Regions from separate parts of the Schaalia turicensis genome, predicted to be linked through region 2. Evidence: riboswitches for the same ligand, from Rfam matches in the RefSeq annotation. Region 2 holds a riboswitch; the other holds the start of a gene.
What was found. Region 2 has a riboswitch for ZMP and ZTP ahead of glyA (serine hydroxymethyltransferase). Riboswitches for the same ligand answer to the same signal wherever they lie in the genome.

Region 1: it holds a riboswitch for ZMP and ZTP, as region 2 does, so the genes downstream of both, purH (bifunctional phosphoribosylaminoimidazolecarboxamide formyltransferase/IMP cyclohydrolase) here and glyA (serine hydroxymethyltransferase) in region 2, are expected to answer to the same signal.

Annotation. Positions count from the first base shown of each region.
Region 1 covers NZ_CP048928.1:1,497,931-1,512,701, forward strand. The annotation lists gene tet (TetM/TetW/TetO/TetS family tetracycline resistance ribosomal protection protein) at 1-1,629, opposite strand, end outside; gene guaA (glutamine-hydrolyzing GMP synthase) at 2,599-4,167, opposite strand; gene G5S47_RS06640 (hypothetical protein) at 4,513-5,895, shown strand; gene purH (bifunctional phosphoribosylaminoimidazolecarboxamide formyltransferase/IMP cyclohydrolase) at 6,132-7,970, opposite strand; ZMP/ZTP riboswitch at 7,997-8,082, opposite strand; gene G5S47_RS06650 (cell division protein PerM) at 8,453-9,961, opposite strand; gene sucD (succinate--CoA ligase subunit alpha) at 10,240-11,160, opposite strand; gene sucC (ADP-forming succinate--CoA ligase subunit beta) at 11,188-12,387, opposite strand; gene G5S47_RS06665 (UvrD-helicase domain-containing protein) at 12,479-14,771, opposite strand, start outside.
Region 2 covers NZ_CP048928.1:1,374,073-1,388,843, reverse strand. The annotation lists gene G5S47_RS06115 (dicarboxylate/amino acid:cation symporter) at 1-1,089, shown strand, start outside; gene G5S47_RS06110 (6-phosphofructokinase) at 1,361-3,646, shown strand; gene pgi (glucose-6-phosphate isomerase) at 3,736-5,412, shown strand; gene G5S47_RS06100 (PPK2 family polyphosphate kinase) at 5,561-6,667, opposite strand; gene G5S47_RS06095 (malate dehydrogenase) at 6,910-7,899, shown strand; gene G5S47_RS06090 (hypothetical protein) at 8,274-8,417, shown strand; gene purU (formyltetrahydrofolate deformylase) at 8,475-9,341, shown strand; ZMP/ZTP riboswitch at 9,545-9,628, shown strand; gene glyA (serine hydroxymethyltransferase) at 9,669-10,961, shown strand; gene G5S47_RS06075 (bifunctional methylenetetrahydrofolate dehydrogenase/methenyltetrahydrofolate cyclohydrolase) at 10,958-11,851, shown strand; gene G5S47_RS06070 (arginine deiminase) at 11,935-13,167, shown strand; gene argF (ornithine carbamoyltransferase) at 13,233-14,231, shown strand; gene G5S47_RS06060 (exodeoxyribonuclease III) at 14,259-14,771, shown strand, end outside.

The DNA of each region.
Region 1 (14,771 bases), 120 kb from region 2:
GGTGAACGAGAGATAAGGTTCCAGCAACTGCGTTCCTGATTTCTTCAATGCCTGTTCCAATACAATCGGGGCCAATGAGCGAAAATCCGCCGGCGTGCTGACCGGGCTATAATAAAGCCCGTATTCAAAGCAAATCTTACAGTCCGTTACGTTCCAGCCGCACAAGCCTTGTTCCAGCCCGTAACGGATACCATCCATGACAGCGTTTTGAAAACTCTGGTTCAAGTATCCCAGGGAAACCCGGCTCTCGTATTGTACACCGGAGCCAAGCGGGAGCGGCGTAACAGACAGTCCGATGGATGCCCAAAATGGGTTGGGCGGCACCTCAATATGGATAGTGTGGCTGGCTGCTTTGAGCGGCCGCTCTAAATAAATGACGGTAGGTTCCTTCACCGCTGTTTCAATCTTGTACTTTTCTGCCAGCAAAGCGGAAACAACCTCCAACTGCACCCGGCCCAAAAAAGAAAGAATGATCTCATGGGTGATGGAATCCACCTCGTAGCGCAAAAGCGGGTCAGTATCCGCAATTTGCGTAAGAGCGTCCAGCAGCCGTTCTCTTTGCGCTGCCGTTTTCGGCGTGATCGCCGTCCGCAGCATGGGGAGGGGGGCATCGCACCACCTTTCACGAGGAAGCCGGGTGTTGTCCCCTAATACGTCGTTTAATCCCACGCTGTCGCTGGGAAGGATGACAATTTCGCCCTTGTGGGCGGTGTCTGTCCGAACAATCTCCCCTTTGGATGGAATACGCATCTCTGTGATTTTCAGCTTTTCTCTCCCGGCCAGGGCCACCGTATCCCGCAGGCGCAGCGTTCCGCTGTATAGCCGCAGATAGATAAGCCGCTGGTCACAATCTGTATACTCCACCTTGAAAACGTTGCCGCATAGGGCGGCGCTCCCCTGTTCCCCAATCGGTTGGAACAGCCCTGTCACCGCATCCATCAACGGTTGAATGCCAAGGCCCTTTTTGGCGCTGCCGTGATAGACCGGGAATAGGGAGGCGTCTTGAACCCGCCGCTGTTCCTCCTGCGCAAGTTCTTCCCGGCTGATTGGTTCTCCTGCGATATATTTTTCCAATAATTCATCGTTATTTTCGATGACCGCATCCCATGCTTCTATGTCGGTATTTTCATCCAGGACTATTTCCGGGGACAGCGACACCGTCTGCTTGATGATAATATCGGCGGAGAGCTTATCCCGAACAGACTGATACACACCCTGCAAATCAACGCCAGCCTGGTCGATTTTGTTGATAAAGATAACGGTGGGAATGTTCATTTTCCGCAGGGCATAGAACAGAATACGGGTCTGGGCCTGCACACCATCTTTAGCGGAGATCACCAAGATAGCCCCATCTAAAACGGCCAAAGAGCGGTACACCTCCGCCAAAAAATCCATGTGGCCGGGCGTATCCACTATGTTGACTTTACATCTGCGCCACAGGAAGGAAGTGACTGCCGCTTGAATGGTAATCCCACGCTGCCGCTCCAACAGCATGGTGTCCGTCCTCGTTGTCCCTTTTTCGACGCTCCCCGGTTCTGAAATGGCTCCGCTGGCATACAGCAGGCTTTCAGTCAGTGTCGTCTTGCCGGCGTCTACATGGGCAAGAATCCCGATATTGATTATATTCATGTCTATCCTCCATACAAGGCCCAAATGGGCGCAAAAATCCCCAGCGGCTAATACTTTTACCGCTGGGGATCATGACTTCGGACACACAAAAACACACACGGCTTACATAAGCTGCTGTCCGTCACGATATTTGCTTAAAAGGCAAAAGTATTCTTAAATTGGGTACAAAAACCAAGCCCCTGCAAGGGGCAAGCATTTTTGCGCCCATTATCAAATTTTATTTAAGAATACCTTGCCGCATATTTGGTAGACTCCTCAAATCAGGATAATAACAGTATATCATAGTGCGCTCTAAAAAACAAGAAATTATTTTACCCGATTCCCCAAATAAAACTGGAGGGCATTCACTGGAACACCCTCCATTTTTGGTGATTATCGCAACCGAATCAGGACGCCAGGCTAGGCGGTGAGCTCCGCTCGCACCTGCGTATGCTGAGTTTTTACTCCCCATTGCATGCAAAGGCATTTTCGACGCACCCGGGGAGTAAATGACGCAGTGGCTTACACGGCGGCACGCGGTAGTACGCCGCGGCATTTCCCCTGATTACTCCCGTTTTCATTGAGACGGAAAGATTCTTTACTCCCCATTAGCCACCTGGGGTAACGCCGTACGGAGACCGCAAAAACGCCCATTGAGTTCGATTTGAGTTTCACAGGCCACGAGACGGTCCCGTTTTGCCCTCGGGGACAAAAAGCGCGCGTCTACTCACTCGGGATGAATCCTTACTCCCATTCCTCCGAATACCGCCCCGTGCCTTGCCGTCTTGAAATACGGGGAGTAAATGGCGAAATCGCAGGTGAAAGGGAGTAAAAAGGCAAAGAAAAAGCCTCCGTCCCAACATGGAAACGGAGGCTCGATAATCGGTTTTACTCACCAATGTCGCTGGCGGCTTTGCCGTGGCTCTCGTACGAAACGAAACTCAGCAGCACAGTGCGGCACTCAAAGATGCAGGTCAGAACCCTGTCAGCCTACTCCCACTCGATCGTTGCCGGCGGCTTGGACGTCACGTCCAGCACCACGCGGTTCACTTCTGCAACCGAGTTGGTAATGCGCGTCGAGATCTTCGCCAGCACGTCATACGGCAGGCGGGTCCAGTCTGCGGTCATCGCGTCTTCCGAAGAAACGGGACGCAGGACGATCGGGTGGCCATAGGTGCGACCATCACCCTGAACACCCACGGAACGAACATCTGCAAGCAGAACGACCGGGCACTGCCAGATTTCAGAATCGAGGCCAGCAGCAGTCAGCTCTTCGCGAACAATCAGGTCAGCTGCACGCAGGATGTCGAGGCGTTCCTTCGTGACCTCGCCGATGATGCGAATACCGAGGCCCGGGCCCGGGAAGGGCTGGCGCTCAACCAGGTAGTCGGGCAGACCGAGCTCGCGACCAACAGCGCGGACCTCGTCCTTGAACAGCGTGCGCAGGGGCTCAACGAGCTCGAACTTCATGTCGTCGGGCAGGCCACCAACGTTGTGGTGGCTCTTGATGTTTGCTGCGCCCTCGCCACCGCCGGATTCGACAACGTCCGGGTACAGGGTGCCTTGAACGAGGAACTTGACCTCGCCACCTTCCGCACCGATCTGTTCAATGACCTGCTTCTGAGCAGCCTCGAATGAGCGAATGAACTCACGACCGATGATCTTGCGCTTGGTTTCCGGATCGGAAACGCCCGCGAGCGCGCTGAGGAATCGTTCGGATTCATCGCAGGTCACAACGCGGATGCCCATGCCTCGCGCATAGTCGCCTTCGACCTGTTCGCGTTCGCCCGCGCGGAGCAGACCGTGGTCGATGAAGAAGCAGGTGAGCTGGTCACCGACTGCCTTGTGAACCAGCGCTGCTGCCACGGAAGAGTCAACACCGCCGGAGAGCGCGCAGATCACCTGAGCGTCGCCAACCTGCTTGCGGATCGCCTCGACCTGTTCGTCAATGATGGAGCCTGCGGTCCATGAGGGTTCCAGTCCAGCGCCTTCGTAGAGGAAGTTCTTCAGAGCGTCCTGGCCACACTGCGAGTGGCCGACCTCGGGATGCCATTGCAGACCGAACAGCTTGCGGGAGCGATCTTCGAACGCTGCAACCGGGGTTTCGGAGGTGGATGCGGTGACCTCGAACCCTTCGGGAGCCGCCTGGACTGCATCACCGTGGCTCATCCACACGACCTGGTCAGCGGGAGTGCCAGCGAAGAGGCAGGACGAGGTGCCGACGGAAGCATCCGTATGCCCGTATTCGCGGGTGCCGGTGCGACCGACGGTTCCTCCGAGGACAGCGGCCATTGTCTGGAAGCCGTAGCAGATGCCAAGCAACGGAACACCGGCATCAAAGATTGCGGGGTCAATCGACGGAGCGCCCTCTTCATACACGGAGGACGGGCCACCCGACAGGATGATCGCTGCCGGGTCCTTCGCCAGCATGTCGGCGACCGACATGGTGTGAGGAACGATCTCAGAGTAAATGGAGGCTTCACGAACGCGACGGGCGATCAGCTGCGCGTACTGTGCACCAAAATCAACGACGAGGACGGGGCGAGGAGTTGAATTCATGGCTCAATCGTACCTGTCGCTCGTCAGCGAAACGACCCGCGCGAGCGTTCAACGCGTCTCAACCCGCTCCCCACCACCGCGCTTGTTCACCAATCCCACCCCACTCACCACCCCGCTTGTTCACCAATCCCACCCCACTCACCACCGCGCTTGTTCACCAATCGCCACTCAAAAATACGAGGCTGTGCGTCCCCGTCTCGCTCCCCATCCGGTGAACAAGCGCGGCCAAAAACCCACAGATGCTTGAACAAGCGCGGTCAATGAAGCCCGTTCAAGCACCTCGTTTCTTGAACAAGCGCGGTCGGTTGAGCGCAAGAAAACCTAGAGGTACGACACAATAGACTCATGCCTGCCAACGACCACCAGATGCCAGCCTTCGGCGCTTTCATGCTCGAACGTGGCAAACACGGCAGTCATAAACGCTTCCCGGACGGTCGCAAGCTTTCCAACGCAGAGCGTCAAGCGCTCCCACTCATCGCGGAATTAAACGCTCCCCTGCAAGTGGCTCGAGACCAGATCGCCAGCATCGCTCACTCCCGAGACGTCCCATGGTTGATCGATCAGTTCCTCAGCCCCGTCGCACTCGCCTCGAAGAAGCGCGTAAAGCTTCCAAACTGGAACCTCCTCTTGAAAGCAGTTGCGCACATCGAAGGAGCATTTGATGCCCAAGACCCCACGATTGCTCCGGCCCACACCCCAGATGTTCCACGTAAGAAACTGCTGGCCGGCCTCGTGAACTGGGCCGAGGCAACCCGAACGAGAGCCAGCGACCCACGCTGGGGCGACATCGACGGCCAGCCTGTCACGCACGCGCAATTTGTTGCTTGGCGAGCGTCAACGGCACGGCAGGAGCTTGCAGTCATCCCTCACCTCGAAGTACCCGCACCATTCGCTCACGCCTTGGAAATCGTGCAGGCATGGGATACCGTGCTTGCTGATCGCGGTTATGTTGGCGAGCAGTTTTCTCTGCGTGAAGAGGTTGTTCGACTGCACAACTGGCCGGGCGATCAGTGGGTTGACGGCGACGACTATGCTTCGGCGCAAAAGCGTTTTCACCGTCGCTTGAAGAAGGCGCGCAAGCTCGCCGATGATCCGGTGCGCGACGCGGTAATGCAACGTGCTCTTTACCTGCGCGAGGGGCTCCTCCTTGATGGAGTTGACCCGTTAAAATGGTTCCTCGCAGTTTGTAAGTTCCGCTGGTCGGTACCGGATATGCTCGACGTCCGCCCGGAGATTTTTACGTGGAAGCTCGCCGAACAGCTCGCTCATCTCGCCGGAGCTCCGGGGCACGATGATCAGTCGGCAAGTATCGACCTGTCGACGCTGACCGTGAATGACCCGCGCGAATTGGGGCAAGGTAACCTGCGCGCAGTCAGCGGCCCGCGGATCATGATCGACTTGGATGAAGATGTTGTGACAGCGCTTCCACCAGGGTGCCGAGTACGACGTTTCATCGTTTCGGGGCAGTCTGCTCTGGGCCCGGATTGGACCGTGTATTGGGTTGATTCAGAACGCGGGGATGCGCGCGTTATCTTGGATCTCGTCGAGTCCGAGAAGCTGCACCCGAACGTCATCTTCGTCTCCGACGGACAGCCTGACGACCTGGCGAATCTACTGCGCCCATTCTTGGAAGTCGCTTTCGAGATTCCCACGAACCCTCTGACTGCGCACAGTCACATCCCGGGCGTCATGCCACTCTTCCCCGAGCATCCAGACGCGGGGCTGTAGCTTCGAGCCTGATTTCAGGGTGTCAGAGGCTCAAAATGAGGCACCACAGTCTCTCGGTTCCGCGCGTTCCGCGTGCTCTCGGTGTTCCTTGCAAACTCGCCACTTTACCGCGCTTGTTCACCTTTCCTTCGCACACGGCAGTGTACTCAGATGAAATTCCCCCTGCCGGAGCGCTCCAGCAGGGGGATAATCAGTGGACGATGTCGCCGTTTCCAACAACCTCGCCGAAATGCAGGTCAGTGTGCGAAGTGGCGCGTGCCCGTCATGTACATCGTGATGCCAGCAGCCTTCGCAGCTTCGATGGATTCCTCGTCGCGGACGGATCCGCCAGGCTGAACGACAGCCTTCACGCCGGCATCAATCAGGACCTGCAGGCCATCAGCGAAGGGGAAGAACGCATCGGATGCGGCAACCGCGCCGATGGAACGCTGCTCAGTTTTTGCGCCAAGAATGTCTTCTGCGCGCGCACCGCCAGCGGACTGAATATCTGCGCCCGCATCCTTGGCCGCGTCACCGGTAGAGCGACCTCCCAGCGTGTTTGCGCGTTCGACTGCAAGCTTGCAGGAATCAACGCGGTTGACCTGTCCCATACCGACGCCGACCGAAGCCTCATCCTTAACCAGCAGGATCGCGTTAGAGCGGACGGCGCGAACCGTGCGCCATGCGAACTCAAGGTCAGCTAGGGTTGCAGCATCCGCGGCTTCACCTGCGACGAGCGTCCAGTTTGCCGGATCGTCGCCGACTGCATCGACGTCATCGCGGTCCTGAACCAGCAGGCCACCAGAAATCTGCTTGAACTCTCTGGCACCGACTGCCAGCGGAGCAACTTCCAGGACACGCAGATTCTTCTTCGCAGACAGGACCTCGAGCGCACCCTCGTCGTATCCGGGGGCCAGCACAACCTCGGTGAAGATCGGGACGATCTGCTTAGCCAGTTCAACGCTGACCGGGCGGTTCACGGCGATCACGCCACCGAATGCGGAGACGGGGTCACACGCGTGCGCCTTGCGATGTGCCTCCGCGACGTCGTCGGCAACGGCGATACCGCAGGGGTTCGCGTGCTTGATGATGGCGACGCAGGGGCGCTCGTGGTCGTAGACAGCGCGCAGGGCAGCGTCACCGTCGGTGTAGTTGTTGTAGCTCATTGCCTTGCCATGCAGCTGGCGAGCATTGGCGATGCCGGGCAGAAGCTCGTTTTCGTCGAGGTCTTCTTCGTCTGCGATCTCGCGGTACACGGCAGCGTTCTGATGCGGATTCTCACCGTAGCGCAGGGAGTCAACGCGTTCGAAAGCATCGGCGACGAACGCCGGCATGTCGCCTTCTTCGTCGTCAGCTTCGACGATTTCTTCGGATTCCCCGTCGACGGCAAACCCGAGGGACTCAAGGAACGCAGCATCGGAAGCGTCGAGGTGGGTTTCGCAGACCTCGTCCAATTCGTCGCGGACATCGTCCAGATCGAGCTGATCGGCAAACCAGCCGGAGATGGCCAGATCGTAAGTTGCGGTATGTGCGAAGGCGCGTGCTGCCAGTTCGCGACGTTGTTTCAGCGTGAAACCTTCAGCCCGGGCAGCTTCAATAACCGCAGCGTAGGAATCGGGCGAGGTCACGACTGCAACCGACGGATGGTTCTTCGCCGCTGCACGCACCATGGACGGGCCACCGATATCAATCTGCTCGACGCATTCGTCGAAGCTACCCCCGCCGGCAACCGTCTGAGTGAACGGGTAGAGATTGCAAATAACCAGGTCAAATGCCTTCACGCCGAGTTCGCTGATCTGCTCGCGGTGGTCAGCCTTGCGCTGATCAGCAAGAATGCCCGCGTGAATCATCGGGTGCAGGGTCTTCACGCGACCTTCGAGGACCTCAGGGAAACCGGTGACGTCGTCAACGGGGGTAACCGGGACGCCAGCTTCTGCGATCTTCGCGGCGGTCGAGCCGGTGGAAACAATTTCAACGCCAGCGCCAGCAAGTGCGGTGGCAAGCTCAATCAGACCGGTCTTGTCATAGACGGAAATAAGAGCGCGGGTAATGGGGCGGACGTCAATAGCTTCGAGATTGTCCAGGCGAACGGACATGGGTTCCTCCAGTAATGGTTGATCATGCCCGGCGCCCAGGCGGGCGACGCCTCACGGGTACTTCGGGTTGCTCCCCGGTGGTGATCCACCCTCGCCAGTTGCAACCTACGGCGATCGTATCCCGTAGCGCGTGTGCGTTCCAAGCAGGTCCAGTGAGGGATTCGCCCCACATTCGCCTTCCGCGTGCCAGTTATCGACGAGGCCGACCGCGCTTGTTCAAGGTTCCGTCGAAGCTCAGCGTCCCAGTCTTCGCGCGTTTCAAAGTGAGAAACTAGCAAACAAAGTGCGCGAGGCCTCGTTCCTTCGCTCAGTCGATCGCTGAACACTCCCTGTCTGCACCCACTAGAACCGCCGTGGCGCCGAACGTGGGATCTTCGCACGCTTGAACAAGCGCACGCTTGTTGGAGCCTTCGCCGGATACAGAACAGCTAACCGCGCTTGTTCAAGCGGAGCGTGCACCGATCAATGAGTCGGTTCGGTGTTCATTCGCCCTCTTCCAAGCGCGCTTGTTCACCGGTCGAGAGCGAAGAGAGGTCAAGACGCTCAGTTGCAAGCGCATCTTCGGAGCGCGCTTGTTCAGCTTCCTGCTGAGCCGGAGACTTCACCGTCGGCTCAACAACTTGGGGAGTCGGTGTCCATGGAACAAGTTCAGGTTCCGACTGGGATTCTTTGGGGGTGTCATCGGCGCGCTTGTTCACCAAAACCTCGAGTTCTTCCTCGGTCGGGTCAGTATCAATTTCATCCGGTTCCGGAGTCTCTTCTGCTTCAACAAGCGCGGTCGAAACAGGCACGTCTGAAGCCGAAACATCGGAGGGCGATTCTTCAACAAGCGCGGTCGAAGACGGAGCCGTTTGCCCAGCGTCAAGAAGCGAAAGCTCCCATTGATCGCGCATCCACTTCAACGAGCGCGGGTGAACGATCACCCAACCAAATACAAACGCCAAACCAACTTCGCTGAGCAGAGCCGCAGTAGTCGGACCGACATGCGGCCCTAGGAATACCATGCGCGTCGCCCCCAGCTGAAGGGTTGACATGGCCATCCACATCCAGAAGCCAACACCGATCACGACAAATGCGACAGCGGAAAGAACAAACTGTTCACGAAGCGATGCTTGCCGACGCTTCCTTCCGCGCCACATACCGATGCCAAAACCGATCGCAATCGGAACGAGGATCGTCCAATAGCTTGGAGTGATATTGGGCATCGCGCCCAAGACAGGGATACCTGGGATCGGCAAAGTTGGGGCTGACGTGGGCGAATGAAGCGCATCGACTCCGACCCAGAATCCGGGTCCAGCAAACCAAGCCAACGTCCACGCCAAGATTGTTGGGGCGAAAAATAACTGACCGAGTCCAACAAGCGCGTCCTCAATTGGAGATGTCGTGAGCAGGAGCTGGTGGATCCCCGCGATTTGTGAGGTATGAGTAAGAAGGGCGATCAGAGTAAGAACCGCCGCAGATCCGACGACGACTGTGAGTGCGATTGCGGCCTCGCGAATTCCTAAACGAATGAGGCGCGGGACTCCCCACCGGCGAAGTGGATGGTCACCACAAGAAAAAAACGCCCACGCCGACGCGAGAAGCGAAACGAATAGGGCACCCGGCATCGCTTCCCACCAGCGCACATACGAAGCACCCGAACCGATCAGGAAAGCGGTCATCACAGTGAAAGCAGGAACGGCGAACCAGTTCGACGATGGCGAGAACTCTTCGCCTCCGCGCAAGAAGAGTCGGAGCAACACAACGAGGCCGATCGACACAAGAGTGGGGATGGCGTGATAGGTGACGGTTTCTGTATGAACTGATGCGCCGAAGAGGACTCCGAAGACATCCGAACTGGACGCGAACACCGTGTCCCAGCCGATTTTTGACACCCACGGGTTCGACGCGACCGTCAGGAAGGAGCCCATGACGATAAGAACGCAGGTAGCCCAACCGACGAATGCTGCTTCAACGCCCGAAAGCATGGCGCGCGCCCAACCGTCAGGCATGCTCACGCGAATAGTTTTCCGCGTCGGAGCGTACGTCGTTGTGGTGACGCTTGGTGAAGTCTCAGGCGTAACGTTCATAGCGTTATCCATCATGACGCACCGGTGGCCGGTAGGGCTTTCGCACCACCGGCCACCGTCAGATTGAGACCTACCTCAGTGTGGAAGCGAGATCAGATCGCTTTCAGAGTTTGTGTTCTGGCCACTCCGTTTGCAGAGTTTGTGTTCTGTTCGCTTCCGGCCTCTTCAGTTTGCCCTGCCAAAACCGGCATAGTGTGCAACTACTTTGAGAGGATTTCTCGAGCAAGCTGAGCGGTCTGCGACGGAGTCCGACCGACGCGAACACCAACTGCTTCTAGGGCCTCGGCCTTTGCCGCAGCAGTACCGGAAGAACCGGAAACGATCGCGCCAGCGTGCCCCATGGTCTTGCCTTCGGGGGCTGTAAAACCAGCAACGTAGGCGACAACGGGTTTCGTCATGTTTTCCTTGATCCAGGTAGCTGCTCGTTCTTCTGCGTCGCCACCGATTTCGCCGATCATCACAACCAGATCGGTGTCGGGGTCGGCTTCGAACGCCGCCAAGGCATCGATGTGGGTGGTTCCGACCACCGGGTCGCCACCGATGCCAAGGCAGGTGGTGAAACCAAAGTCGCGGAGTTCGTACATGAGCTGGTACGTGAGCGTGCCGGACTTAGAAACTAGGCCGATGCGACCCGGACCGGTGATGTCTGCTGGTGTGATACCAACGTTTGATTGGTTTGGGCTAATGATGCCTGGGCAGTTCGGGCCAATCAGACGAACACCCTTCTTCAGTGCATGCGACACGAAAACGGTTGAGTCTGCGACAGGAATACCTTCGGTGATCACAACGATCGTTTCGATGCCAGCATCAATCGCTTCAAGTGCGGCTCCCTTCGCGAAGGCCGGCGGAACGAAGATGACGGAAGTGTTCGCGTTCGTTGCTTCTTTTGCTTCAGCAACAGTGGCGTACACGGGTACGGACACTGTTCCGTTTTCGACCCGGTCAGCGGCCGGGCCGTAGCCAACCACGTCAAAGTCGACACTGGTGCCGGCTTTGCGCGGGTTAGTGCCAGCAACAATGGTCGTGCCGGCGCTCAGCATCCGTTGCGTGTGCTTGCGACCTTCAGCGCCCGTCATACCCTGGACGATGACACGGGAGTCAGAGTTAAGGAAAATCGACATTCTTTTCGTCCTTTGTCTTTCGTCTGGTCAGTTCTGAGCCGGCCGTGAAGCAACGGCCTCGGCAGCAAGTTCAGCTGCACGTCGTGCGGCATCGTCCATGGTCTCAACCATGTGGATCAACGGATGGTTCGCCGCCTGGAGGATCGCTCGACCTTCGGCGACCTTATTTCCATCGAGGCGAACCACCAGAGGCTTCGTCGCAGAGTCGCCAAGAACTTCGAGAGCTCCGATGATGCCTTCCGCGACCTTGTCACATGCGGTAATGCCACCGAAAACGTTAACGAAGACAGAGCGAACCTGCTCGTCGCCGAGGATGATGTCGAGGCCCTTTGCCATCACTTCAGCCGAAGCACCGCCACCGATATCGAGGAAGTTTGCCGGTTTTACGCCAAGATCTTCACCGGCCATCGCAACGACGTCGAGGGTTGACATGACCAGACCAGCACCGTTACCGATGATGCCAACTTCACCTTCGAGGCGCACGTAGTTCAGTCCGGCTTCCTTCGCCAGCGCCTCGCGGGGATCTTGGGTGGCTCGGTCGACGAGTTCTTCGTGTTCCGGATGGCGGAAGCGGGCGTTGTCGTCCAGGCTGACCTTGCCGTCGACTGCCCACACGGTACCGTCGGTGGCAGTGACAAGAGGATTGACCTCGACAAGGGTTGCGTCCTCGTCGCGGTAGGTTTCCCAGAGCAGGACGAGGACCGGAATGAGGGGATCCTGGCGTTCAGCGGGGAATCCCGCTTGCGTCAAGATCTCCCGTGCCACTTGATCGTTGATTCCGATGACGGGGTTCAGAGGCACGCGAGCTAGGGCTTCGGGGCGTTCCTTCGCCAGGGTTTCAATGTCCATACCGCCTTCGCGGGAGCACATTGCAAGGTAGCGACGGTTCGATCGATCAAGGAGGATCGAGAAGTAGTATTCCTCGGCGATGTCGGCACCCGATGCGATCAGCAGGGTTTTGACGATATGTCCCTTGATATCGAGTCCAAGAATTGCCTCTGCTTTTTCAGCGGCTTCTGCGGCAGTGTAAGCAAGTTTGACGCCACCTGCCTTTCCGCGGCCACCGGTTTTCACCTGCGCTTTGACGACGAGAAGCTCGGCGCCATCTGAGAGCAGACGAGTTGCCGCTGTGCGCGCCTCTTCGACAGTCGTTGCGGTAAGCCCGGGCAGTACGGGAACGCCGTGCTTTCGAAACATGTCACGTGCTTGGTATTCATACAGGTCCACGGGTGGACTCCTTTGTCATCTATGGCTTGTCATTGAACAGACTAACGACCATTTAGGCCGTTCGTCCTAAGAACGCCAATTTATGTTCGATTCAGATTTTTTCTAGGGGTGCAACTCGAAGAAGCAGGCGCTTCTCCGCTTCGCTGAATTTGACCCGAGCAACCGTTGTTTTCCCCTGACCTTCGAGGCCAACAACAGTTCCCTCCCCCAGACTCGCGTGTTTAACCCTATCGCCAACCTTCAAGTCAAGGAGTGGTCGGTGCGTATTGCGTGACGTTTGTTGCGCACCCATGCGTATGGTTTTCCCGGTTCGAATACCTGTGACTCGAGAGGCAGTTTCTGCTTTACCGGAGCCAAAAACTGGCCCATCATCATCCAAGGCACGACCGGTGTGCGAAGAGTAGGAGCCCGATCCCCATCCGCTCCCCCAGGAGTTTTCGCGCGAACGCAGTCGTTCACTTGCAGTTGAGGATCGGCGAATATCGCATAGCTCCGGCGGAATATCTGCGAGGAACTGGGACGGCAACATCTCTTGCGGACTACCCCAAGCTGAGCGAATAGAGGCTCGAGTCAGATACAGTCGCTCACGCGCACGCGTAATTGCCACGTACGCAAGGCGACGCTCTTCCGCAAGCTCAGACTCATCCCCAAGCGACCTTTGATGCGGGAAGGTCCCATCTTCCATGCCGGTGACAAACACGATGGGGAATTCCAGCCCCTTCGCTGTATGCACTGTCATCAACGTCACCTGACCACTTCGCTGGTCTTCAGATGGAATTTGATCCGAATCTGCAACGAGTGCGACTCGCTCAAGGAAGTCGACCACACTACCGCGCGGGTTCACGTGCGCGAAATCAATCGCTACTGAGTGCAATTCTGCAAGGTTTTCCACGCGCGAAGCATCCTGAGGATCCTCCGACTTTCGTAGCGTAGCGAGGTATCCAGTCTTATCCAGGATCTCCTCGAGGATATCGGCAGTCGACACACCCTTTTCACTTGCTTGCCGAGTAGATTCGATAAGACCCCAGAACGCAGCAATCGACTTTCGCGCTCGCGGAGAAAGGCCAAGGACCTCGCGCTGTTCACCACTGGGGGGCAACTGCCGGCTGGGCAAATTTCCGATCGACGAGGCCGAGTTTACATCTTGAGCATCCGGCGGATTTTGCTCGAATGTACGTACCTCTACGTCTGCCCACGCACTGAGCGCATTGTCTACGATGGCCCCCGGTGTTTCAGACTCAACAAGGGAAGGCTCGCTTGTTTGTTTCCCTAAGTCTGTGGCGTTCGATGGGAAAGGTTTACCCGAAGGAGAATCAGAAGAGGTGGCAACATCGACGAGCGATGTCGCATCGCTTTGACTGACCGTCGGATATTGCCATTCAATACCTTCACTTTCACCCAGCGGGCATCCTTCGCTTTCCCAGACGTCTCGGACAGCTTGGCCGAAGGAAATACCGTATCGAGAAGCATGGACTGCGATAGCGTCTTCAGCTTTTGCGCCGATCCCACGACGCGGAACGTTGATAATTCTGCGGACGGCAACGCTGTCATCAGGATTGGAGATCGCTTGCAGGTAGGCCAGCGCATCTTTGATTTCTTTGCGCTCGTAGAATCGTGTTCCGCCGACCACGCGGTAGGGAATTCCTTGACGCACAAGGAGTTCTTCAATGGCACGTGACTGGGCGTTTGTACGGTAAAAGACTGCAACATCACCATATGAAGCACCCTGATCAGCCAGGCGATCAACTTCAGACACGACAAAACGTGCTTCATCATGTTCAGAATCAGCTGCGTCAAGAGTGATGAGCGCACCATCGCCTGAAGCTGTCCACAGGTTTTTTGGTCGACGCCCTTGGTTGCGCGCGATCACTGCATTCGCGGCAGAGAGAATATTCTGTGTCGACCGATAATTCTGCTCCAGAAGAATTGTGCGAGCACCCGGAAAATCGCGCTCAAACTGCTCAATGTTGCGGATTGTTGCACCGCGGAAGGCGTAAATCGACTGGTCTGAGTCACCAACCACGGTGAGCTCACCGGGTTCTACTCCGTCATCGCCATCGCCGACAAGTAGGCGAACCAGGACATACTGCGCATGGTTCGTGTCTTGATACTCATCCACCAGAATGTGGCGGAAGCGCCGATGATACTGTTGAGCAATCAGTGGCTTGTCTTTCAGCAACTGCACCGTTGCCATGATCAGATCATCGAAGTCCAGCGCATTCGATTCGCGCATTCTCTTTGAGTATTCGCGATAGGTGTTTGCGACGATCTTTGAAATTGGGTCGTTTGCGCAGGTTTCCTCGTATTTGGCGGGAGTAATCAGTTCATTTTTTAGATCTGAAATCTTGGCCGCGATCATTTTGGGTGAGTATCGCTTCACGTCG
Region 2 (14,771 bases):
TGGCTCGGCGTTACCGCCGCGCTGGCCTACACCTCGACTCTTTTCGCAGGCTTCCTGACCTACCTGGTCGCAGCAACCGTCTTCCCGAAGCTCCTTTCGAACGGTCTTGCTGATGTTACCGAGCCCGGCTCGGCACTCGAATCGTTCTTCACCATCGAAATGCCTGCAGCTGTCCCGGTTATGACCGCGCTGTTGCTCTCCTTCGTGGTCGGCATCGGACTTGCAATGATCCCGCGTGGCGTTATGCGTAAGGGCTTCATTGAATTCCGTGCCATCATCACCAAGCTCATCGAGCGCATCATCATCCCGCTGTTGCCCTTGCACATCTTTGGTATCTTCTTGAACCTCACCTACACCGGTGAGGCGTGGGACATTATGCGCACCCTGGTCCGCGTTGTTGTCGTCGTCCTCCTGCTTGAGGTCGTCATCCTGCTCACGCAGTACATCGTTGCTGGCGCAATCGGCAAGAAGAACCCGATCAAGTCGCTACTCACCATGATGCCCGCCTACCTGACGGCACTCGGCACCTCGTCGTCCGCGGCGACTATCCCGGTTACTCTGCGTCAGGCAAAGAAGAACGGCATCTCCGACGCCGTTGCATCCTTCACCATTCCGCTCTGCGCAACGATCCACCTGGCAGGCTCGACCTCGAAGATCTTCGCATTCGCGTTCGCTATCGTCATCACCCAGGGCATCGATGTCGGCCCTGTACAGTGGGTTGGCTTCATCTTCATGCTCGGCATCACGATGGTCGCAGCCCCCGGCGTTCCCGGCGGTGCAATCATGGCAGCAACCGGTCTACTCTCGTCGATGCTTGGCTTCGACGATGCCCAGGTTGCCCTCATGATCGCCACCTATATCGCCCTCGACTCCTTCGGCACCGCAACCAATGTGACCGGTGACGGCGCAATCGCGATCATCGTTGACCGGATGGCCGGTGGCAAGATCGGCGCAGAAGGCGATCCGGAGAACGCTCGCGAGCTCTCCTTCGACGGCATGGCTTACCTTGACCGCGTCTCGGTCGAAGGCGTTGTCAGCGCCGAAGACCTCGCTGCATCTGCTGCTGCGAACCCGTCGGCTAGTAACTGACGGATTGGCTCAAGCGCGTACCCGTCATTATTCGTCATCAAACGAATAGACGCTGATTCTTCAACGCACGAGCTCACATGCCCCTTCAGAGTGGTGGTCCGCAATGAGACATGCGGGCCACCACTCTTTTATTCCCGAAAAGTGTTCTGACAACCCTGAATACCCGATTGGTCTACCCATCACTTCCCGCTTCGCCGTAAACTGGACGAAACGTAAACTGGACGAAGCTGGTAACACTTTCAGACCGTGAACAGGAATGGAGCTTCACGCAATGGCTACTCCGCAACCGCTCAAAGCCCCTGCTGACTTCAAGATCGGCGTTCTCACATCAGGCGGTGACGCGCAGGGAATGAATGCGGCCGTCCGCGCCGTCGTGAGAACCGCGCTTGCCGTGGGCGCCCAACCCTATGCGGTCATGGAAGGGTGGGCCGGCGCCGTTAAAGGCGGAGATGCGATCAAGAAGCTCTGCTGGTCGGATGTCTCATCAATCCTCGCCGAGGGCGGCACGGTCATCGGTACGGCCCGGTGTCCAGAATTCCGCGATTACGAGGGCCGGCATGCGGCCGCGAAGAATCTGGTCGAACACGGTATTGACCACCTTGTCGTTATTGGTGGCGATGGCTCCCTCTCTGGCACGGATGAATTCCGAGGCGAATGGTCGCAGCACATTCGCGAACTCGTTGATGAAGGCGTGCTCAGTGAAGAAGAAGCGGCAAAGCATCCGGCTCTGATGGTTGTTGGTCTTGTCGGCTCGATCGACAATGACATGGTGGGCACCGACATGACAATCGGTGCGGATACTGCACTCCATCGCATTTTGGACGCGATGGATCAGCTGACCTCCACGGCAGCATCTCACCAGCGCACCTTCGTTGTCGAGGTCATGGGTCGCCATTGTGGCTACCTCCCCCTGATGGCAGCGGTTGCCGGTGGTGCTGACTACGTGTTTACCCCCGAAGATCCGGTTGGACCGGGCTGGGAAGAAGACCTCGCTGAACACCTGCGTTTGGGTCGTGAAGCAGGGCGACGCGAATCCATCGTGTTGGTCGCCGAAGGTGCAACCGACCGCGAGGGTAATGTACTGACCACTCAACACATTGCCGATGTGATTACTGAGCGCACGGGTGAAGACGCTCGCGTGACGATCCTTGGCCACGTCCAGCGTGGTGGCTCGCCGTCAGCCTATGACCGCTGGATGTCATCGTTGCTTGGCTACGCCGCTGTTCAGGAAATGCTTTCAGCAACGCCGGAAAACACCCCGAATGTTCTGGGTGTCCGCCACAATCGCGTGACCCGTATTCCGCTGATGAAGGCGGTGCACGATACTCGTGCGGTCAAGCACCTGATTGTGGCCGGCGACTATGAAGCTGCCCAGGCTTCGCGCGGTGTTTCTTTCACGACGATGGTCGAAATTAACACGATCCTTTCGACTCCGCCTCAGCTGACGCCCGAACCTACTGAAAAGCCTCGTCGAATCGGTATCCTGCACGCTGGCGGTCTTGCACCTGGCATGAACACGGCAGCGCGCGCGGCAGTCCGCCTAGGCATCGCTCGCGGTTGGACGATGCTGGGAATCGAAGGCTCGTGGAAGGGTTTGGCCGATAACGCGGTCAAAGAACTGACCTGGGCTGACGTTGAAGGCTGGGCGTTCAAGGGTGGCGCGGAACTCGGCACGAGGCGCGATGTCCCCGAAGTTGAGCAGTTCTACGCCCTGGGACGCGCTATTGAACGTAACGAATTGGATGCGCTGATTGTTATTGGCGGCCTCAACGCCTACCTTGCTGTCCACTCGATGATCTCCGAGCGTGACCGCTACCCGGCTTTCCGTATCCCGATCGTTCTGGTTCCCGCCTCCATCGACAACAATCTGCCCGGTTCGGAACTATCGATCGGTGCCGATACCGCGATCAACAATGCCACCTGGGCGCTTGACCGCATCAAGGAATCCGCCGCAGCGACCAAGCGTTGTTTCGTCGCCGAAATCATGGGACGACGTTGCGGGTACCTGACGCTGATGGCGTCACTGTCATCCGGTGCTGAGTACATCTATCTCAACGAAGATGATGTGACTCTGAATGAGATCGCTGATGACACGAAGCGCATGGTTGATTCCTTCGCTGAAGGACGCCGTCTGTTCCTGGTCCTCGTCAACGAGGCAGTGTCGAAGTACTACGACCGCGAATTCCTTGCGTCCGTGTACGAGGCAGAATCTGACGGCAAATACGACGTGCGTCATGCGGCGCTCGGCCACCTGCAACAGGGGGGTTCGCCCAGCCCGTTCGACCGCCTGCTGGCAACGCGTCTTGCTCACCGCGCGCTCGACCACATCAACAACCAGTTCAATCGTGGCGAATCCGAGGGCGTGTACATCGGTCAGGTACGCAACCAGATCGAAGCTCGCCTGGTGAAGAACATGTTTGAGGATCTGGATATCCGCAATCGTCGTCCGTTCGATCAGTGGTGGCGAGAGCTCAGCCCGGTTCAGCGCATCGTTTCGATGAAGGATTCGGGTAAGCCCGCTGTCGAGATTTCCATCGCAGACGCAGATCCCGAGTAAGACATCGCCGAATCGTCTGATTCGACCAAAACTGTTTTTTCATTCAAGAACCGCGAACTCATCGCAGATCCATTGATACAGGAGAATTCATGACTGACAATCCGGTCGTTGACCCCACAATGACTCCCGCGTGGGAAGCACTGGACGGACGTGCCGACGCTTTTGACCCGGATCTTCGCGCTTGGTTCGGAGCTGATCCGAACCGCGCAACTCGCTGGACGATTGACGGCGCCGACCTGCACGTTGATTTTTCGAAGAACCTGATTGACGAAGGCGTGCTTGCTGACCTGCTGGCTCTTGCTGAGCAGACTGGTGTCTACGACCTGCGCGATCGCATGTTCGCCGGTGAGCACATCAACGTCACCGAAGACCGCGCTGTTCTGCATACCGCGTTGCGTCGCCCGGCAACCGACGAGCTGACCGTTGACGGCCAGGATGCGATCGCGGACGTTCACGAGGTTCTGAACAAGGTCTACGACTTCGCAGAGCGCGTTCGCTCCGGCGAGTGGACCGGTATTACCGGCAAGCCGGTTGAAACGGTTGTCAACGTTGGTATCGGTGGCTCGGACCTGGGCCCGGTCATGGCCTACGAGGCCCTGAAGCCCTTTGTTCAGGATGGTCTTGAATGCCGTTTCATCTCGAACATTGATCCGACCGACGCGGGTGAGACCACGAAGGATCTCGATCCGGAAACCACCCTGGTTATTGTTGCGTCGAAGACATTTACGACGCTTGAAACGATCACGAACGCCAAGGTTGTGCGCGACTGGTTCCTCGGCGCCCTGCGCGACCGTGGCATCGTTACCGACGAGGCAACCGAGAAGGGCGCCATCGCCAAGCACTTCGTCGCCGTGTCCACCGCTCTGGACAAGGTCGCTGAGTTCGGCATCGACCCGAACAATGCTTTCGGCTTCTGGTCCTGGGTGGGCGGCCGCTACTCCGTGGATTCCGCTGTCGGCACCTCGCTGGCAATCGCGATCGGCCCGGATGGCTTTGCTGAATTCCTTGAGGGCTTCAACGCGATGGACGTCCACTTCGCCACCGCGAAGCCGGAAGAAAACCTGCCTATCCTCATGGGCATGCTGAATGTCTGGTACTCGAACTTCCTCGGTGCCGACACACACGCTGTCTTGCCGTACTCGCAGTACTTGCACCGCTTCCCGGCCTACCTTCAACAGCTGACCATGGAGTCGAACGGCAAGTCCGTCCGGCGCGATGGTGCTCCCGTCACCTACGAGACCGGCGAGGTCTTCTGGGGCGAACCGGGAACCAACGGTCAGCATGCCTTCTACCAGCTGATTCACCAAGGCACCCGCATGGTTCCCGCCGACTTCATTGCCTTCGCTAACCCGGCGTGGCCCCTGAAGGATGGCGAGGCTGACATGCACGAGCTGTTCCTGTCGAACTTCCTGGCTCAGACGAAGGCTCTGGCATTCGGCAAGACCTCGGACGAGGTTCGCGCCGAGGGCACCCCGGAGGCCATCGTTTCGGCTCGCGTCTTCACCGGTAATCGGCCGACCACGTCGATCATGGCACCGGCCCTGACCCCGCGTGTTCTTGGCGAACTGATTGCTCTCTACGAGCACATCACCTTCGTCCAGGGCGCCGTCTGGGGCATCGATTCCTTCGACCAGTGGGGCGTAGAGCTAGGCAAGGTCCTGGCCAAGCAGATCTTGCCGGCCATCGAAGGTGACTTGGCTGCACTCGACGCGCAGGATGCCTCCACGAAGGCTCTCATCGAGTACTACCGCGAGAACCGCAAGTGACCCTTCTCAGCTTAAGTGCTGCGCCGGTTTGACGGCTGTGCGCGATAAGCGTAGCGCCACAGTTTTGGCCTCGTTGATTTCATTATCGACGAGGCCGAAACTTTATTGTCGCTCTCTCCCTTCATAGCCGGGAGTGAGCGGGGAGCACCTATCCCCAGGCGCTCACGGAAATGTGGGGCGCATCTTGTGAAGCGGAAGAGTCCGACTTCTTCTTGTCGAATTTCTTGGATTTCTTGGACTTTGATTCGCCCTCATTCTTATCTTGGGATCCCGCGTCACCCGACTTCTCGTGGGCATGAGATGACAGAACCTCAGGAGTGAGCGAAGCCGAAAGACGATCTTTCGCAGCATCGACATCAAAATCGGCTTGTGGCCATGTGGGGTTAATGCCTTCGAGCGTACGGACAAGGATCTCTTGGACTGCCAAGCGTGCATACCACTTGTGGTCGCCAGGAATGACATACCACGGAGCAATACGCGTCGAGGTCCGGCGAATCACTTCGGAATAAGCGTCTTGGTAGGCGCTCCAGTTGTCGCGAGTATCGAGATCACCCGTGGAGAACTTCCAGTGCTTATCTGGGCGCTCCAAGCGCTCCATCAGACGTTCCCCCTGTTCTTCATAGGAGACGACCAAGCAGACTTTAATGACCTTCATCCCGGCTCGAACGGCTTCTAATTCCATCTCGTAGATATCGTGATAGCGACGGTTTAGCTCATCCTCATCAGCGGTGAAGATAGATTCTTGGTTGGCGTTACGCGCGGAGGTGGGAACCAGAAGATCCTCATAGTGCGAGCGGTCAAAAACACCGATGTATCCCGGGCGGGGGAAGTGTGGGCGGACACGCCAAAGGAAATCGTGGGCACGCTCTTCTTCCGTGGGCGCTTTGAATGCTTTCAGAGCAACACCCTGCGGATCCACTTGCCCGATGACGTGGCGAACGATTCCGCCCTTACCAGCCGTGTCTAAACCCTGAAGGATCAACAGAACTGAATCCGACGCACCTTCCTTCGACGCGGCATACAGGCGTTCTTGGAGTTCAGAAAAATCAACTGCCCGCTTAGCCATCGCTTTCAACGCCTTCTTTTTGCTTGCGCCCCAACCGGGCGTGGCGTCACGAATGAAGGAATTCAGGTCGAACGCCTCAGAGGCAACCAGCAGATCGCGCGGATCACCTGTCCAATACTTCGACGGCCCAGACACGTAGGTCATGGTGTCTTCAGGTGACTCCTGACCTGTGTTTTCTTTCGATTCCATGATGACCTCCACCGCGTGACCTCGACGCAACCTAGAAAATGCAAGGCTCGAAAACGAATGTACGTATGTGCAACTCTAATCATGGTCTAGATCACGTGCTTGCGTATATGAAAAGTAGGACTGCTAGCCCTGTTTTCCCACGCCGAAAGCGTTTAGGCTTGGAACGTCAGTATGTGGCGAAACCGCCACCAGGCGACGGCGAACACCGCCGACGCACACAAACTAAGAAGGAGTGCCGAATCATGGCAGAACCTCGCATCGTTACCGTCACCGGCGCCGCCGGCAACATTGGCTACGCCCTGCTTTTCCGTATTGCCTCCGGCCAGCTGTTCGGTCCCGATGTCCCCGTCAAGCTCAACCTTCTTGAGATCCCCCAGGGCGTGAAGGCCGCTGAAGGCACCGCAATGGAGCTCGATGACTGTGCATTCCCGACCCTTGCCGGCGTTGAAATCTTCGACGATGCCACCAAGGCATTCGAAGGCACCAACGTTGCCTACCTCGTTGGCGCAATGCCGCGTCGGGCGGGCATGGAGCGCGCAGACCTGCTGGAAGCCAACGCAGGCATCTTCGGCCCGCAGGGCAAGGCCATCAACGATGGCGCAGCAGACGACATCCGCGTCCTCGTCGTTGGCAACCCGGCCAACACCAACGCCACCATTGCTCAGAACGCTGCTCCGGATGTTCCGGCATCCCGCTTCACCGCAATGATGCGCCTTGACCACAACCGTGCAGTTGCTCAGCTGGCCCACAAGACCGGCGCAGCAGTTGCCGACATTAAGGACGTTGTCGTGTGGGGCAACCACTCCGCAGACCAGTACCCGGACGTTTCCTACGCGACCGTTGCTGGCAAGAAGGCTGCTGACCTGGTTGACGAAGCATGGCTCTCTGAGACCTACCGTCCGGTTGTCGCAAAGCGTGGCGCCGCCATCATCGAAGCTCGTGGCGCATCCTCAGCAGCATCGGCTGCAAACGCAGCAATCGATCACATGTACTCTTGGATCCACGGCACCCCCGAGGGTGAATGGGTCACTGCGGGCGTCATGTCCGACGGCACCCACTACGACGTCCCAGCAGGCCTCTGCTTCGGCTTCCCGGTCACCTCTGACGGTGGCGAGTGGCAGATTGTCGACGGTCTGGAGATCTCCGAGGCAACTCGCGCAGGCATCGATCACAACATCAAGGCTCTGCAGGAAGAGTATGACGCAGTGAAGGCTCTCGGTTTCATCAAGTGAACTGAGCATCAACGCGATTCGTTGAAACGCTGATCCTGTCTGATTGACAGGGAAGGAAGTGGCCACGGGCTAAGCTCGTGGCCACTTCTTATTTGCTCAGCTCACCGCGTGACCACCCCGATTCGCTACCACGCGTCTATCTACAAAATGAACGAAACAAGCCTTTGACCAGCATCAATGTAGCCACAGCATCAAGTTCAGCTGTTATGGGTGCAATTCGTGAAAAACCTGCACATGCGCAACGAATATCGTGCCCAACAATTTGTGTATCCCAGTGGGCTTCGCTCTCCTATGCATTTCGCTCATGGCCTGGGTGAAATACGAAATATTACTTGCACACCCGAAGAAACGCTCTGAAAAGAACGAGCGTTTTGTTGAGCAAGAAGGCCATCACATGGGTCTGCGCATTGTCGTTACTGGTGTCGCTGCGTAGTGGCATTGCTCATTCGTTGATTGTTTGTGAAGACCTTGCTCAAGCGATTCTCGATCGTGACGAGGAACTGGATTATCAGGGCTGACTAAGGACATTATGGCCGTGGATACTGGGCGATGAGTAAACCCGCTAATCTGTACCCATGAGTGAATCGACCGTAGAAAACACGAAGCTTGTCATCACGCTGTCCTGTCCGGATCAGCCAGGTATTGTCCACGCGGTGACAGGTGTGATCGGCAGTGTGAACGGCAATATTATTCAGTCCCAGCAGTTCGGGGATCCGGATTCGGGACTGTTTTTCATGCGTATTGAGGTTGACTCGCCGGTCGGTCGAGGTCCCGTCGAAGAAGGTCTGGCGAAGGTTGCGAAGACTTTTGATGCGACCTGGCATATTGATGCCCTCGGTCGTCGCCTGCGTACGGTCATCATGGTGTCGCGCGAGGGCCATTGCCTGACTGACTTGCTCTACCGTCAGCGTAGCCAGGGCCTGCCGATCGAGGTTGTCGCGGTCGTGGGTAACCACCCGGATCTTGCTCCCGTTGCTCAGTTCTACGGCGTTCCCTTCCTGAATATTCCGGTGACGAAGGAAACGAAGGCTGACGCTGAGCGTGAGTTGCTCAACCTGGTCCGCTCGGAAAAGGTGGAGCTAGTTGTTCTGGCACGCTACATGCAGATTCTGTCTGAGAAGGTCTGCGAAGAAATGCAGGGGCGCGTCATCAATATTCACCACTCGTTCCTGCCGTCGTTCAAGGGTGCTCGCCCGTACGCGCAGGCGCATGATCGTGGCGTGAAGCTCATTGGTGCGACCGCACACTACGTGACCGCCGACCTGGACGAGGGCCCGATCATCGAGCAGGACGTCACGCGCGTGACGCACGCCGACTCCACGCCGGACATGGTGGCGCTTGGCCAGGACGTGGAACGTCGCGTTTTGGCTCAGGCAGTCCGCTGGCACGCCGAGCGTCGCGTCCTCATGGACGGCACGCGAACCGTGGTGTTCTCCCGCTAGTTTTCGTCTATTCCCCAGGCGGATGTGTGACGCACGCACTGCTGAGGAATTGATTCACGAGGCCGAGACCGCTTCTCGCTGGTGAGTGTGAGCGACGGTTTCGGCTTTCGCCACATCCGCCCCATAGCAGGCGGGGAGTGCCTAGATGGAGGCGGCCTCGTACGTGGGAAGGCAGTGCGCGAACTGGTCGCTTCGCGATATGGTGGATGAGTCGTGACTGGCGAACAGGTGGGAAACCACCGGGGAGCGATGAACAGGCACCATAGCCGCCCGCCTGGGCTAAGGCGCCGACCGAGAAATCGGCAGTTCAAGGAGCAGGAGAACCCAATGGATTCCCTTAATGACATGACCCTTGCCCAGCTGGATCCCGAGATTCAGGCTGTGCTCGACGCTGAACTGGCACGTCAGCGGGCGACCCTCGAAATGATTGCGTCAGAGAACTTCGTCCCGCGCGCAGTCCTAGAAGCGCAGGGATCCGTGTTGACGAACAAGTACGCGGAAGGCTACCCGGGTCGTCGCTACTACGGTGGCTGTGAAGCCGTTGACGTCGCAGAAAACCTTGCGATCGAGCGCGCACAACAGGTCTTCAAGGGTGCCGACTTCGTCAACGTTCAGCCACACGCCGGCGCGCAAGCAAACGCTGCAGCCCTGATGGCGATGGCAAACGTGGGCGACACGATTCTTGGCCTGTCCCTCGCTCACGGCGGTCACCTGACCCACGGCATGAAGATCAACTTCTCCGGCAAAAACTACAACGCGGTGGCCTACGAGGTCGACCGTCAGACCATGCGTATCGAGGCTGAGCAGGTGCGCGAAGCTGCTCTGCGTGAGCGCCCCAAGGTCATCATCGCCGGCTGGTCCGCCTACCCGCGTCATCTGGACTTTGCGGCATTTCGTGAGATCGCTGACGAGGTCGGCGCAGCACTCTGGGTCGATATGGCACACTTCGCCGGCCTTGTCGCAGCAGACCTGCACCCCAGCCCAGTCCCGCACGCTGACGTTGTCACCACTACCGTCCACAAGACGATCGGTGGCCCGCGTTCGGGCATGATTCTGTCGTCTCGTGGCGAGCAGTGGGGCAAGAAGATTAACTCCGCAGTCTTCCCCGGCCAGCAGGGCGGTCCGCTCATGCACGCGATTGCCGCAAAGGCAATCGCCATGAAGATCGCGCAGACCGAAGAATTCAAGGATCGTCAGCGTCGCACTCTCGAAGGTGCTCAGCTACTGGCTGATCGTCTCAATGCAGACGATGCGAAAGCAGCCGGCATCAAGTTGGTCACCGGTGGTACCGACGTTCACTTGGTCCTCGTTGACCTCGTCGAATCGAAGCTGGACGGTCGCGACGCAGAAGATCTTCTGCACGAGGTCGGCATTACCGTCAACCGCAACGCAGTTCCCTTTGATCCGCGTCCCCCGATGCGCACCTCCGGTCTGCGTATCGGCACGCCGGCTCTAGCAACCCGTGGCTTCGACGCCAAGGACTTCGCTGAGGTCGCCGACATCATCGGCACCACGCTGGTTCAGGGGGCATCGGGCGCATCGGTTGACGTTGACGGCCTGTGCGCACGCGTGAAGGCTCTGACCGACGCTCGTCCGCTCTACGTTGGACTTGGCGAATGAGGGCTCCCTGGGAAGGGCCCGCTAAGGTCCTCGACGGTGCGGGTACAGCTGCCACAATCAAGGCGGAACTTGCCCAGCGTGTGAAGAATCTCCGCGCTCGTGGTGTTGTGCCCGGCCTTGGCACGATCCTCGTCGGTGAAGATCCCGGTTCGGTGTCCTACGTTGCGGGTAAGCATCGCGACTGCGCTGAAGTGGGTATCGAATCCATCCGCGTTGACCTGCCGGAAACGGCTTCGCAGGCTGAAATTGAAGCAGCGATTGACCAGTTGAATGCTGACCCGGCATGCACGGGCTACATCGTTCAGTTGCCACTGCCGAAGGACATCGACCAGAACGCGATCCTAGAACGCATTGATCCTGCGAAGGACGCAGATGGCCTGCACCCGATGAACCTTGGTCGCTTGGTTCTTCGTGGCTCTGGGCCGATCGATACTCCGCTTCCGTGCACGCCTCGCGCCGTCATCGAACTGATGGAACGACACGGCATTGACCTTCGTGGCAAGGATGTGTGCGTTGTTGGTCGCGGTGTCACTGTTGGCCGTTCGATTGGTTTGCTACTGATCCGCAAGGAAATCAATGCAACCGTCACCGTCTGCCACACCGGCACGAAGGATCTTGCTGCTCACGTGCGTCAGGCGGACGTTGTCGTGGCCGCAGCGGGTAGTGCTGGACTGATCACCAAAGACATGGTGAAGCCGGGCGCAGTAGTGCTCGATGTTGGTGTATCCCGCGTTGAAGGTGAAGACGGTAAGGCTCGCCTGCGCGGCGACGTTGCAGACGGTGTTGACCAGGTCGCATCGTGGTTGTCCCCGAACCCGAAGGGCGTAGGTCCCATGACTCGCGCGCTCCTGGTGACGAACGTTGTCGAGGCAGCAGAGCGCCTCGCGTAACTGTTTGTGGTGGTGGGGTGGAGCCTTGGCGTTGAGGCTCCGCCCCAGTGCCACATATGTTGGAGTTGAAGATAGTGAGTTCATTGAATCCGTCAGTCACATCTGAAGTTGGTGCGCTGAAGACAGTCCTCGTTCACCGTCCCGGTAACGAAATGTCGCGTATTACGCCAACGAACATGGAAGAACTCCTCTTCGATGACGTGATCTGGTTGGAGCGCGCCCAAGAAGAACACGATGCGATGACCTCAAAGATGCGTCGTCATGGCATCGAGGTTCTTGATTTTTCGACTCTTTTGACTGAAGCCCTCGAAGTTCCAGGCGGTCGTGATGAAGCCCTGGAACTCGTTTTCACCGATAAAACGGTTGGTCCTGCAGCTTTGGATTCACTCCGCGCTTTTACAGCCGGACTGGATTCGTCTCACCTTGCCGAGATCTTGATTGCCGGCATGACGAAGCGTGAGCTTTTAGAACAGATCGATGAACCGAAGTCCGCCTGGATCTCCGGAATGGACTTGGATGACTTCATTCTTGCCCCGTTGCCGAACCACCTGTTCACTCGTGACACCTCGTCGTGGATCGGCGGGGGAGTTGCGGTTTTGTCTATGCGGAAACAGGCTCGTCGTCGCGAAACGATCAACCAAGAGATCGTCTACCGGTTGCACCCGCGTTTCGCTGATCTCAACATCCCCTTCTGGAATCACGGGACTCTTGACGGCCAGGCCACAATCGAAGGTGGCGACATCATTAACGCTGGAAACGACACACTGATTATTGGCGCCTCAGAACGTACGACTGCACAGGGAATTGAACGTCTTGCTCGCAGGCTTTTTGCCGGCGAAGTAGCGTCCACCGTGATTGTTTTGCAGATCGAAAAGAAGCGTGCTCAGATGCACCTCGACACGATTTTCACGATGCTCGATGAAGCAACATTTACTGCCTATGCCGGGTTGGGGAAGGTTCGTACTCAGGTGATTCGCCCCGGTGCTGCTGGCGAATTGGATATCACCGTTCACGAAGCTGATGAGATGTATGACGTCATCGCTGCCGGATTGGGATTCGATTCCATCCGCGTGCTGACGGTCCCCACGGATTCCTTGACCGCCGAACGCGAACAGTGGAATGACGGTTCGAATCTCCTTGCCCTAGAGCCCGGTGTCGTCATGTCATACGAACGAAATACGGTGTCGAACGACTACTTCTCGGACCAGGGTTTCGAGGTCATTACGATCCCCGGCAATGAACTTGGCCGCGGACGTGGCGGGGCGCACTGCATGACTTGCCCGATTGTGCGCGATACTTTACCCGCACGCGTTTAACGTTTGACGCCTCGAACGTTCAACGTTCCTACTTTCAGACCTACACAATCTCACAAGGAGCATCCATGCCTCACGCTCTTCATGGTCGTCCGTTCCTCCGCGAAATCGACTTCACTCCTGCCGAATGGCTGTCTTTGATTGATCTGGCAGCTGAACTCAAAGCCGCGAAGAAGAATGGTACCGAGGTTCAGCACCTCAAGGGGCGCAATATTGCGCTGATCTTCGAGAAGACGTCGACGCGCACGCGTTGCTCCTTCGAGGTGGCAGCTTTCGATCAGGGGGCACACACCACCTATCTAGATCCTTCCGGTTCGCAGATGGGACACAAGGAGTCGACTGCTGATACCGCTCGCGTTCTGGGTCGCATGTTTGACGGTATCGAATACCGCGGTGATGAGCAGGAAAAGGTTGAGGTTCTTTCGGAGCTCTCCGGTGTTCCGGTGTGGAATGGTCTGACCGATGACTGGCATCCGACTCAGATGCTCTGCGATTCACTGACCATGCGTGAACACGCGGGTAAGCCTCTGAATCAGGTGTCCTACGCTTACGTTGGTGATGCTCGTTTCAACATGGGTCGTTCCCTGCTGGTCAATGGCACGTTGATCGGAGCTGATGTCCGCATTGTTGCGCCGCGTGAACTTTGGCCGGATGAAGAATGCATCGCTCACGCACGCCGTATTGGCGAAGAAACCGGTGCGAAGGTGACGGTGACCGACAAGGTTGATGAAGGTGTTGCGGGTGTTGACTTCGTCCACACTGACATTTGGGTGTCGATGGGCGAGCCGAAAGATGTCTGGAATGAACGCATCGAGATGCTACGTGACTACCAGGTGAATGCTTCGCTGATGGAAAAGGCTGGCCCGCAGGCAAAGTTCATGCACTGCCTGCCGGCGTATCACGATCGTAAGACCGTGATCGGTGAGCAGCTGTTTGAAGCCACCGGTATGGATGGTATCGAAGTGACCGACGAGGTCTTCGAAGGAGGCGCTTCGATCGTCTTCGATCAGGCAGAAAACCGTATGCACACGATCAAGGCGGTCATGGTTGCCACGCTGGGCGACTGACACCCTGCCGAATTCAACGCACAAGGGATAAGCGTGAAGATTACAAGCATTAACCTGAACGGGATCCGCGCAGCGGTAAAACGTGGTTTTCTTGATTGGATTGCGGTCGAAGACCCGGATGTTCTGCTGATGCAGGAAGTGCGCGCCGATACTCAGATCACCGAAGACATCTTGGGGCAAGAGTGGTTGCTTGCCACCGAGCCGTGTCGCATCAAAGGTCGCGCGGGTGTTGCGATTGCAGTGCGACGAGGCCGTGCAACCCTAGATGATGTTCGCGCAGGGTTGGGGGACGCGGACACTGACGTTGACTCTGGGCGTTGGATTGAAGCCGTTGTCACCGCGAACTCTCAGAGTGTTCGTGTTGTGTCCGCATACTTCCATTCGGGTGAAAAGGATACGCCGAAGCAAGAAGCGAAGATGGCTCATCTGCCTCGCATTGGCGAGCGCATGGCTGAGATTCTTGCGTCGGGTGAAAAGGCTGTCGTCTGCGGTGACTACAACGTTGTTCGCTCACGTCAGGACATAAAGAACTGGATGCCG